3 regions of the Motilimonas sp. 1_MG-2023 genome follow, and region 3 is predicted to be linked to each of the others. Evidence: riboswitches for the same ligand, from Rfam matches in the RefSeq annotation. Region 3 holds a riboswitch; each other region holds the start of a gene.
What was found. Region 3 has a riboswitch for cobalamin ahead of Q4519_RS11800 (TonB-dependent receptor). Riboswitches for the same ligand answer to the same signal wherever they lie in the genome.
Positions count from the first base shown of each region.

Region 1: another riboswitch for cobalamin. It lies ahead of Q4519_RS08075 (ABC transporter ATP-binding protein); the one in region 3 lies ahead of Q4519_RS11800 (TonB-dependent receptor).
Region 2: another riboswitch for cobalamin. It lies ahead of Q4519_RS14440 (DUF4198 domain-containing protein); the one in region 3 lies ahead of Q4519_RS11800 (TonB-dependent receptor).

Region 1 is NZ_JAUOPX010000011.1:86,378-90,592, reverse strand. It holds gene Q4519_RS08085 (iron ABC transporter permease) at 1-431, opposite strand, end outside; gene Q4519_RS08080 (ABC transporter substrate-binding protein) at 439-1,374, opposite strand; gene Q4519_RS08075 (ABC transporter ATP-binding protein) at 1,383-2,183, opposite strand; cobalamin riboswitch at 2,249-2,452, opposite strand; gene Q4519_RS08070 (hypothetical protein) at 2,521-2,646, opposite strand; gene thiI (tRNA uracil 4-sulfurtransferase ThiI) at 2,746-4,200, opposite strand.
Region 2 is NZ_JAUOPX010000028.1:20,276-24,490, reverse strand. It holds gene cbiQ (cobalt ECF transporter T component CbiQ) at 1-297, opposite strand, end outside; gene Q4519_RS14450 (hypothetical protein) at 294-872, opposite strand; gene cbiM (cobalt transporter CbiM) at 869-1,498, opposite strand; gene Q4519_RS14440 (DUF4198 domain-containing protein) at 1,686-2,519, opposite strand; cobalamin riboswitch at 2,646-2,888, opposite strand; gene Q4519_RS14435 (methyl-accepting chemotaxis protein) at 3,039-4,215, opposite strand, start outside.
Region 3 is NZ_JAUOPX010000020.1:2,428-6,642, forward strand. It holds gene Q4519_RS11785 (DNA-J related domain-containing protein) at 1-440, opposite strand, end outside; gene Q4519_RS11790 (HlyD family secretion protein) at 502-1,464, opposite strand; gene Q4519_RS11795 (DUF3302 domain-containing protein) at 1,465-1,794, opposite strand; cobalamin riboswitch at 2,048-2,276, shown strand; gene Q4519_RS11800 (TonB-dependent receptor) at 2,312-4,114, shown strand; gene hemW (radical SAM family heme chaperone HemW) at 4,187-4,215, opposite strand, start outside.

The sequences.
Region 1 (4,215 bases), on a different contig from region 3:
CAAAGAGCGCCAATAAAAGCCGCTAACGGCAAGCTATAAGGGCCAATGAACAGGCCGACATGTAAAATAACAATCACCGCGCCCAGCGAGCCTCCTGCCGAGGCGCCAAACAAGTAAGGATCAGCCATTGAGTTGCGGGTAATGGCTTGCAAGCAAGTGCCGACTAACGCCAGCCCTGCGCCCACCAATACCGCGAGTAAAATTCGCGGTAACCGTATATCCCAAATAATCGCTTGTTTGGCTTTGCTGATCCCCTCGCTCGTCTCTGTCACCTGCGCCCAACTTGGCAGTAACTTATGCCCTAAGATGCTGCTCACTTCAGCAAGAGATAAGCTAGCCGCGCCCAAGGTGATTGAGACTAACGCCGAGCAGATTAAAACGAGACTCAGGCCAATCAGCAGCGCCGTTGTACGTGTTATTTGAGTCAACATGGTTTCATTACTTAAATCGCTGCGGATATAAGTCTTTCGCCAACTGCTCAACCGCATCAATGTTTTCAATGCCCGGCGTGGCAGCGGCGTAACTTAAAATAGTAAAACTATCATTCACTACTGCTTTCACCCCTTGCGTGGCAGGAAAACGTTTTAAAAATGCAATTTTTTCCGCAGCGCTAGGCTGACCGTAATCAATGATCACTATATGCTCTGGGTCGGTTTCAACCACGGCTTCCCAACTGACTCGGGTCCAACTTTGCTTAACGTTCGCCATTACATTATGGCCGCCAGCCGCGGCAATGATCGCGTGAGGCACCGCCAAGGCGCCAGCGGTAAAGGGCTTATCTTGGCCACTGTCATAAACAAAGACCGATTTACTTGGTACGCCAGCTAATCGTAATTCAACCTCAGCTAACCTTTGCTTAAAGCCATCATTGAGTACTTTAGCCCGCCCAGAAACATTAAAAATAGCGCCTATGCTGTCAATGTCATAAAAGGTATCTTCTAAGCTGATATGAGGGCGCGTTTGCACATGGGCGCACGACTCTTTAATCGCATAAGTCGGGATATCATATTTAGCTAGCGTACTTGGCGTCACGGCGCCACCTACTTCCATGCCGTAATTCCAACCGGCAAAATAAAAATCGGCATCGGCATTAAGTAAATTTTCCATGCTCGGATATTTCGGCGCGATCTCAGGTAAGTCTTTTACTGTTAACGCCAACTCATCGGGCATTTTATGGTGTGCCGATACGCCAGAATACCCCGCCATATTGGCGGTTAAGTCCAATGCCAACATGATCTTGAGCATATTGATGTCATTGGCAATAGCGCGTTTCGGCACTTGCTTAAATTCCACCACTTCGCCGCACACATCAATAGCAACATGAGCTTGTACTACGCCCGTTAACAAACCTAAAGCCACCACAATTGATTTCATCACTTTCCTTAATTTAATGCGTTATTGAATGGAGTATTCGATGATGGGATCACCGACAAATAGTTAATCCGGGGAATAGTGTGATGCACTTGCTGATCTACATGGGTGCGCATTAAAAACTGCTCCGCCAAATGCTGTTCGGTTAACACCTGTGCTGGGCTGCCATGCTGTTGAATAATGCCGTCATTAAGCAGGTATAAATAATCACAGTAACGCGCAGCAATATTAAGATCATGCAAGCTGCACAGCACAGTAACGCCTAATGATTTAATTAAATCAAGTAGCTGAAATTGATAGTGAATATCTAAATGATTGGTTGGCTCGTCTAAGATCAGCAGCTTAGGTTGCTGGATCAGCGCCCGCGCCAATAAACAGCGCTGCTTTTCACCGCCCGACAAGCTATCAAAGTTAGCCGCACGCAAATCCAATAAACCCACCGTTGCTAATACTTGATCAACTTGTTGGCGATAACGGCGAAAGCCACTGAGCAATGACACATGCGCGGTTAAGCCCATACGTACTACTTCTTCAACGGTAAAACCAAACTCCGCTGGAAACTCTTGCAACACCACCGCCACTTGCCGCGCGAACGCCTTGGCTGACAACTGATGCACATCCTGCCCCGCCAATAACACTTGGCCACAGCAAGGCCGATGCTGACGATAGACGCACCTGAGTAACGACGATTTACCCGAGCCATTTTGACCGATTAAGCCAACAAATTGTCCTTGGTTTATCTGCAAGTTAATCTGCTGTAACACGGCTTTATTGGCCACAAACCAACTAAGATCGCGAATTTTAAGGTGCATAAGCACCCTTAAACTCACGTTGAGATAACAAAAACATACCACTCCTGTAGGGCACACCCCGTCCCGAATTTTGTTTAGGTTATGGCAGGTCTCCTGGCTCACGTCTCATCATTTTTTGTGACCTTCCCAGTCCATGGACCAGTGGTTTCGCTGAATTGGCATTGCAGCGCAGACAAAAAACTACTCGTTTACAGTTGCGGGGGCAGCCACGGCTTAAACCGTGTTCCCATATTATGACCAAACTGGTCACCATAACGCGGAGGATTTTAGCACAGCAAACATCAATTTATATCGGGATTTAAGCTAAAACTATTATTAATAGAAACAATAGTTAACCTCAGCTTTGCTGAAGCCCATCACGGTCGATAAAGAGATGAGCAAAATCCTCAATGGTTTGGCAAATAAAATCCATATTAGTGGCTAATTGCCACGACATCGGCATTTGTACGATACCAATCTTCAAAGTACATTCCTCTTCGGATTCATTGGCTCGTGAAATACATGGCAGAAACAAAACAAGCAGCCGAGGCTGCTTGTTTTTAGTTCACACTCAGCTCGAAAACTAAGGGCGATACACTTTCACATTAGTAAAGCCGGCTTCTTTTAAGTACAAGGCTTGTAGTTTACTCATCACGCCACGGTCGCAGTAAAGCAAATACGTTTTGCTTTGATCTAAGGTGTCAAACTGAGTACCCAGTTTAAAGAACACCATGCTTTCAACGGTGGCGCCTTCAACTTTTAGCGGCTTGTCTTCACGCTCATCGTCAGAGCGGATATCTAACACCACTTCATTTGGCGCAAATTGCGCCGTGGTTTCCACCTCAGTGATCTCAGCATCGGTTTGTTCGCCGATATCGCGAATATCCAGCGTCATGGTGGCTTCCACCACTTTATCAATCAGCGCCATATCAAACTTGGCTTCTTGCTCTTCAATCTTGCTCATTACCGCTTTCACGGTAGGCTTATTGGAGATCACGCCGCAATACTCGGGAATGGTCTCTGAAAACTCTGCCGTACCAATTTGACGCGCCGTGTTGATGATATCTTGCTTATCCATCGCAATCAGGGGGCGTAAAATTAAGGTATCGGTCGATTTATCAATCACCGATAAGTTACGCAACGTTTGACTCGATACTTGGCCCACCGCTTCACCCGTTACCATGGCATCTAGCGCTAAGCGCTCGGCTAATTTAGCGCCGGTGCGCATCATCATACGCTTTAAGATCACACCCATTTGGCCGTCTTCGACCTTTTCAAGGATCTCTGCAACAACTGGCTCAAACGGCACCGCTAAAAACTTCACGCGATGAGATGAACTAAAGCGATCCCATAAGTGATGAGCGACTTGTTTAACGCCAATTTCATGAGCGGCGCCACCTAAGTTGAAGAAGCAGTAATGCACGCGCATACCGCGTTTCATCATGATGTAGCTAGAAACACCTGAGTCAAAACCGCCTGAAATCAGCGACAAGACACCTTCTTGTGAGCCCATAGGGAAACCGCCGAGTCCTTCATGGCGCTGCTTAACAATGAATAAATCTTGATGGTCAATTTCAAGTTGCACTGTGACATCAGGCTTTCTTAATTGCACACCAACTGCGTCAGTGTGTTGGTTTAGACCACCGCCAACATAACGTTCAACTTCTGTTGAACTAAAGTCATGTTTACCGCGACGTTTCACGCGTACACAAAAAGTTTTACCCGCTAGTTTATCCGCAACTAACGGCAGTACTTGTTCGTAAATATCATGTAAATCTTCAAATGGCGATTGCTGCACTTCTAAAAAGAACGCCACCCCCGGCGTGCTCGACAACAGTTCAATCAGCTTGGCGCGATTTTTGTCAGTGTCGTTGACCGTTTTAACGATGATATGATCCCACTCTAAAATGACTTTCACGTCATCGTCATAGCGTCTTAATACATTACGGATGTTGCCCTGTAACATTTTGCAAAAACGCTTACGAACAGACCTGCTCTTCATCAGGATTTCAGGGAAAAACTTAACGACAAATTTCATCGGCTTCACTTAGGG
Region 2 (4,215 bases), on a different contig from region 3:
TGGCGTACCCGGCGTGGTAAAAGGCAATAAGAAGATCAAACAGATCATAAAGAGATCCATCGCCAGCATGCGCTTAAAGGTACGTCGTAAATCGAGTCTAGCTAACATCGCGACCAATAAAGCCACACCTAGGCCGGTAATCAACGGCAAAAACACTTGGCTCAATACCAACACAAAAGCAAACCCGAAGGCAGCTAACACCCGTAAGCTAGGATCGAGTAAGTCCACTACCGAGTCTTGGTGCGATAAACTTTGCCCGCGCCATGAGGTGGCGCTGTGATCCAATAATTGGCTCATACTTTGGCCGACTGGCGATAACGAAAATACATGCCCAGCCCAACTAAACCTAAGATGTAGCCTAAACCGCCTAATATATCGGTGAGACCACGCTGCGCTTGCAGGGCGGCGATTTCTTTGCGCAACGGAGTAACTTGCTTGGCGACTGCACGTTCAACCAGATTGGCAATAACGTGAGGGTTTTGTTCAAAACTGGGACGTTTTTCTGCTCTGGTGTCACTCAATGCCGAAGTTTGTGGCGCTATCTGAGTTAGCCCTAGACCATCAGGTAATTCATTGGCGGGCAGCGTTAAATTTAAAACATGTCCAGCGCCTAGCTCAATATGAAAATGGTGGTCTTGCTGCTGCGTAGCCTGAAACTGAAATATACCTTGATCGTCAATTATAGTGCTGCCAAGGGGATGGCTTTGCGCATCAGTGATAGTAACCACCGTGCCTTCATGAGCCATATCACCATTGGAAAAACCCGCTTCGCCTTCGATTAAGCTACCAATGGCATAAACGCCACCCACCACTTTATGAGCATGTACTGACGTAATAAAACCAGCCAATAAGATTGCAATGAATAGCTTCATCTTACCTCCTGCAACCTTGGTTGCGCTTTAACACCCAATAATTCAGGTTTAACTTTATGTAATAAATACACCGCAGCACCAGAAACAAAACCTTCAATTAACATCACAGGAACATGGGCTGGTAAGGTGGCCTTTGCCACTAAAATAAAGGCATCGCCAGAAAGAGCCAAAGCGCCCGCCACCAGCAAGCTGGTAATAGCCACGGCGCCAGCGCCACCTATCGCGCCCCAAATAGCCGCTCGATTACTGCTACCAGAGCGTATCCCCCAATAGCAAATGGCATACATAATGAGACCGGGAATCGCTATATTGAAAGTGTTAACCCCCAGTACTAGCACGCCACCAAAGCCAAAAAATACCGCTTGTAAAATAAGCGCGACAAACAAAGCTGGAAACGCCGCCCAGCCTAAAACAATGCCAATTAAGCCATTCATGATCAGGTGAACACTGGTAAACCCTAAGGGCAAATGGATGTAAGAAGCGATAAAAAATACCGCCGACAACATGCCCACTTGTGGCAAGTTATCGTAGTCCATACGTTTTAACCCAATGCCTACGCCAATGGCGGTTAACACGCCCCCCAGAGCTAAAACGGGTATTGAGAGCGCGCCATCAACTATGTGCATATTTTTCCTTTGCCTGCATGTAGACATAGAAAAGGGGCTATTTCTTCGCAAAACCGCAGCAAGTACATCCTTGTATGCTTAGCTTTTTCATCCATGAACAAGATATTTTGCTACGAAACAATCCATTTTCTATCACTCATGCATCATTCTAAAATTAAGAACGCTGGCTTTCTTAGCCCTAACGAACCTATTTTATCGCGTGCGCTTGCACCCAGATCACAGCATCTTGCGAGAGCTCTTTACCTTGATAGGTTTTTTCTGGGCCCACCCCCAAAGCTGCGAAGCCCCATTGCCCTGCTTTTGGAATACCAAAGGTAAAAGTGCCGTTGGCGTCAGCAAATAGACTAATAGTGGTAAAAGCATCGGCTGGTGGCGTAAATGTCGCTTGCTCGGCAAATTTATTCGCGCCCATATCGGGTTGATAGTTTAAGAACTCGACTTCGATTTCGGCAAATGGCACCGACTGGCCATTGGCTTTCACCACACCGGTGAACGTACCGCCTTCATAGATGGCATAAGGCTTAGTAAGGGGCACAATTTCTGCAGGTAAACCCAGTTCGTTCGACCAATCAGTAGGTAAACTGCCTACATTGACTATGGTTTTACTGATCTGCTGAATATAAAGATTTTCTTCTTTTTCAAAATACGGCGATGGCGTTAATACGAATACATAATCACCAAGACCGCGTAAAGTCGCGCTGGCTTCATAGGCTAGACCCGTATCAACAGCACTGCTCCATTGGATCGGCTTAACTTGCTTGGTTAGGTCGGTTTTCTTACCTTTTTTAACCACATAAAAAGACTGGGGCGCATCAACGGCCATCACATGACCACTTTCAGCAGGGTGTGTAAACGGCATTTTAAAGGTGATATCACCACCTTTATCACGCAGCAAATCTGGGGTGTAAAGCATTTGAAAATGGGCGTGAGCCGAAATGGAATAACTCGTAGCCAGAGTTAATAAAGACAGACTTAGCCAACGTCCTTTCTGTTTAGCCTTAAAGCTTTTACTGGTAAACATTTTGATTCTCCGTCTGAACATTGTTTGCAGGCGGAGTTGTGGAGGAAACGATAAAACAAACGCAGTAAGCCTATTTAAGCTCACTATCATTACCATTTGGATACCGTCCGGTGAAGCCCTCCGCAACACCTAGTTAATCTATTGGTTTGGTATCCGGACTTATCAGCAGTGACTTGTATGTCACCTCAAAATGTCGCCTTCCCATCTAGTTTTAGCATTGAGCAAAAACAAAACAGTGGCCTTAGACACTTTGTTAACTGAACTACCGTTGCGGGGGCAGTGTTGGCATTGTGAGTCATAATCAACTCAGGCACCATCTTCCCAAACCGATGAAGACTTAAAAATAAAGACTCATCGGCGCTGTGCTGTTCACACAACATCCAATAGAGCGCGCACATTATCGCGGCAGCTGAATGATGTCAATTTTTGTTCGTAAATAGCGCTCAGCTCCATGTTTTTCATGACAAATAAAAAGCTCCCGAAGGAGCTTTAATAACAAAAATCACAACGTGATTGAGCTTATACTTTAAACGTCTTAATCGTCGCATCCATTGTTTGTGCATGAGCAGCAATAATGTCTGCCACTTCATTAAGCTCTTTTAATACAGTAACCGAACCTTCAACTAATTCTTTCACTTGGCTTAGATTTTCATTCATTTCAATAGCAACACCAGACTGCTGTTCAGAAGCCGTGGCAATTTGGCTATTTAGATCGGCAATGCTATGAACCTGTTCAGCAATGAAGTCAATTTTCTCCCCCGCTTGGCTAACTTGCTCAACACTGCGCTGTGCCTCATCAACACTGGTTTTCATTAAGCCAACCGCCTGACCAGCACTGGTTTGTAATTGCTCGATCATACGCTGAATTTCTACCGTCGCATCTTGGGTGCGCTGCGCCAAGTTACGTACTTCGTCGGCTACCACCGCAAAACCACGCCCTTGCTCACCGGCTCGCGCCGCTTCAATAGCCGCATTTAAAGCCAACAGGTTTGTTTGTTCGGAAATGCCACGAATGGTGTCGACCACAGTGCCAATACTCCCCACTTTACCTTCTACTTCATTTACCGCAGTTGAAGAGGCATCAATATTACTTGATAACGAACTAATAATGCCGATAGTGGCTTCAACATAACGATTACCATCAAGGGCTACCTTATTAGCATCTGTGGTTGCTGATGAAGCAATGCTAGCATTATTTGCCACTTCTTTTACTGTCGCGGCCATTTGACTCATGGCTGAAGCTAACTCATCAATTTGACCAAACTCTTCTTCTATCGAGTCTTGTACCGCTTCCATACAGATGGACAATTGCTCTGATACATCGTTTAGTTGATCGGAGGTCAATTGCTGTTCGGACAGAAGAGCTTTCCAATTACTGGCAGTTAAGCGCACCGCGGCCGCAATTTCGCCAAACTCATCTTTACTATTCAGGGTGATATTTTCACGTAAATCTTTATTCGACATTCTATTAATGCCAGAAACCAAATGCGTTACCTGTTTCGACATGGTGTTGGCAGCCCAAACCAAAATGAAGACAAATACCACCACCATAATTAAAGTTTGTAATAAACCACGCTTGATCGCGCCATAGTAAATGCTATCAACTTGCTCATGGTTAACAGCAGCGGCAATGCTCCACCCCCAAGGCTTAAACCCACGAGTATAGACTTCAAGCTCGTTACCTTGCTTAATCGCG
Region 3 (4,215 bases):
TTCAGTTGAAATAGTTCTAGCGCTTGCTGTTCACTTAGGCTGGATGGTTGTGTAGGCTGTTGTTGAAATTGTTGCCAAAACTGGGCGAGTAATTGGGCTATTTCCTCATTACTGGTGAGGTAGTTTTGCCAATCTAAATAGTAGGCTTTCAAGTTATGAGTGGTGCTTGTGTTAACTAGCTGAATGTCCCTTTCCGGCTTTACCAGTAACTCGATATGCAAGCTGCTTATCTGTAGATAATATTCGTTGATAAGCTCATCTTGCAGCTGGTAAAGCGCATTCATAATTAAGAAGTTAAGCTTAAATAGATGGCTGTTGGGGTCATCGTCTAGTTGAGCTTGTTGTAACGGCTTGAGGGCTTGACCTATATCGTGAATCTTCAGTGGCTGTTGGGTGTTTAGTAACAGCTCGAAAATTGGTTCAATAAATGGATTCTCCATATTCAGGCTCCTACTAATCCTATTAAATACTGGCCACTGCTTTGCAGTGGCCAGTTGGGCTTTAATGGAAGGGGAAGAAGTAGCTCATCCAAGATGACATACGTAGCAAAATCTTACGCATTATTGCTACATGGTGGAAGTGGTCGGAATAAACCGCTGCTTGACCAAATGAGCCACCAGGCACTTGATCACTAAATTCGTCAAATGCAGGATCGGTTATTTTTAATAACACAGCAACCCGACCTGCTTGTGGTGCGGTAAGCGGTGAAATCATAGTACCAGATGGTTGCACTTGACCTTCAACCATTGCTGGAGCGACGCTGGCCACTTCTGCTGTAAATACGCGTCCTGGAATACCATCAAACGCAATCTCGGCCTCATAGCCTGGCTTCAAGCGCAGTAGGCTGTTTTGTCTAAACCAAGCGGTGTAATAGTTTTGTCCGTCTTTGTTAACAAAAATCATTACTGGTCGCAATGGCATCGCCACTGCAAGCATTCCTGGATATAAAGCCTGCTGTACAACGTAGCCATCACTCATGGCTTTAACTTCGGTTTGTGCCAATTTAAACTCAGCACTGACTAATTGTGCTTTGATGTCGTCAACAGAGGCGCGGGCGACATCGACATCGCGCGCTTTACCTACGCCACGTTTTTTTAGTTCAATAGCACGGTTAAGATCATCATTGGCACTTTTTAAACGTGCTTTGAGAGAGTCAACTATGCTTTGGAATGGGGTGGGATCAATCTTAAACAGTAAGTCGCCTTTTTTCAGTGGCACATTTGGTTGCACAGGTACTTCTATCACTTGCCCTGTTACTGCCGGCACGATAGGGGTGGTGACATAATATTCACGGGCCATCTCAGAGTAAGGATGGTTGTAATTCATCATGAAAATTAAGGTGCCAATTAAGGCTATACCGCCAAGCACAGCTGTGGGTACAGTCCATTTATTTAATGGAATTTTAAAGACTTTGAATACCACTACGCAGATTGCGGTGTAAGTCAGTACTAGTAGTAAATCCATTTATTTGTCTCCTTCGCTTTCTAGTTCACGCAAACGACTCTCTAATTCGTCTACTTTGAGACAAAGGGTTTCTACCGTATTGTCTTGGCCTGTTGTGCCGAAGCCCCAGCCACGATCCTCTCGATATAACGTGGCCCAAATCCATAAAAATGGCCACAGTACGTGTAAAGTAAATAAGCTAACCCAACCAGCAACATGAATCGCATCTTGATGTGGGTGATTGCGATGTTGCGCAATTTCATAAGGAATATCATGTATGGCAATCACGCCATAGAAAAAGGTGATGGCGACGAACACCAATAACCCAAGAGCAAAATAATCAAGCACTATTTGATCCTTTTTTAATGTGGTTGTTAAATTTTTTTAGTATATGTGTTTTATGTGTCAGAAGGTAGTTTGAAATTGTCTAGGGGAAATATTGTGGTATGAGCGACCCTTTATTTTTCTAAGAGCTTGTTGAAGTTGTATTGTAAATAAGATGCTTAATTCTAACCCTTTGTAGTCGTTCTGCTGAACGATAAAAATCAAGATAAAATGGTTAAATAGTCTCAGAGATTACTAGACATTTGGGCTCTTGCTCCTTAGCATGCGCGCGAATGCTGATTATGCTAGGCCTTAATTATTAAAAGCCATGGCGGGAACAGGGTGTAAATCCCTGACTGACGCGCAGCGGTGATAGAGAATACTAAAATACCGAGGGCAACCTCAGACACTGGAGCCGATAGTTTAACTTTACTCTGGGAAGTCGTGTTTTAGCGCCCACTTGGGCAGTCTCTTAAGTCCGAATACCGGTCAGCAACTAAGCGATGGACGCTTAGGTTTTTAACGCGAATAAGGTTTTCAAAAAATGAAAAAAACACTTCTCGCAGTGGCATTGACGCCGCTGTGCTTGCCCTATGCAACCGCAAAAAATATTGCTGAGGATGACACTATTATCGTCACCGCTAATCGAACCGAGCAGCCATTAGCTAGTTCATTAGCGTCGGTCGCTGTGATTGAAAAGGAAGAAATCGAAGCGATTCAAGCCAAGTCATTTGCTGAGGTACTGCGTCGTTTACCTGGTATTCAAGTCAATGAAGGCGGCTTCGGCCAGCAAACTGACATTTTTGTTCGTGGCTCCTCCAGTAAGCATATTCTACTGTTAATCAATGGCGTGCGTATCGGCAGCGCGACCACTGGCTCGGCAAACTTTGGCCAAATACCGTTAACCGGAATTGAGCGCATTGAATTTGTGCGTGGCCCGCGTGCGGCGATTTATGGCTCTGATGCCATGGGCGGCGTGATTAATGTGATCACCAGTTATCAAGGCGAAGAGTACGGTGAATTGAGTACTAGCCTGGGCTCTCGTGAGTTTTCTAGTATTGAAACCGCAGCAGCAGCGGCGCTTAAAGACGACGCTTGGGTTAAATTTGCAGTCAAGCATGACAATGCAGAAGGTTTCTCCGCGCAAAAAGCGCCGGTCGATCAAGATAAAGATGGCTTTCATAACACTAGTTTTGTGGCTGAACTGGGCAAGCAATTTAACCAACAGTGGCGTGCCAGCTTGCAAGGGTATTTTCAGCAAGGTCAATCTGACTATGATAGTGCATGGGCTGAAGATACTTATAGTGAAACTGAAAACTACAACGTGGCTGGTAAGCTTAATTACCAAGGGGAGTGGCTATTTGGTGAACTAACGTTGGCGACAAACCAAGACAAAAGTGACGACTATTCAGCAACATCCCATGATGTATTCAAAACTAATCGTGATTTAGTTAATCTTTTAGTCAGTGCTGCGGCTAATGAAGCTGTCACTATTACTTCTGGTGTTGAGTGGTATCAAGACGAAGTGGGCACTGATAGCGCGGCTTATGCTAAGTCGACACGCGACAACAAAGCGATTTATATCAATCTAGATTATCAACTTGCGCCATTAAGTATTGAAGCCAGCGCGCGCCTAGATGATAACCAAAGCTATGGTAGTAAAACCACGTGGCAATTAGCGACAGGTTATCAAGTTGTCGAGCAAGTACGCCTGCTAGGTTCAATTGGCACTGCATTTAAAGCGCCAACCTTTAATGACCTGTATTATCCAGAATCGCCTTACAGTAAAGGTAACCCAAAGCTCAAACCAGAGCAGTCGTTGAGCTACGATTTAGGCGCAGAAGTGGTGCTTGATAGTGTTGATTTTCGTTTCACTGCCTATCAAAGTGAGATTGAAGACCTGATAATTTGGCCTGCCCCTAATTATTACATGCCTGAAAATGTAAGTGAGGCAGAGATAAAAGGCCTAGAAATTCAAGCCGAATTTGCCACGGGGGCGCTAAATCATCAGTTGTCATATGATCATGTTAATGCCAAGGATAAAAAAACAAATAAGTATTTGCCTCGCCGCGCTCGACATTTAGCCAAATGGAATCTGAATTATCGCTACCAAGACCTCCAGTTTGATGTCATTACCTTATATCAAGGTGATAGTTACGATAATGCTGCTAATACAAATAAGCTAAAGGGGTACTTCTTAGCTGACCTAGCAACTAGCTATTACTTCAGTAACGGCTTGGTGTTACGAGGTCGTATAGCTAACTTGTTCGATAAAGAATATGAAGTGAAGAAAAACTACAACACCGCAGAGCGTAGTTATTATGTAACCGGCTCATACCGCTTTTAAGTGTTTTAGTTGTAGCGCTAAATGAACAAAGGGCCAAAAGGCCCTTTTTAGTGTCGTTGTCTTTAACTTAGCTTACTCGTCCATAAATAACGCTAATAGTT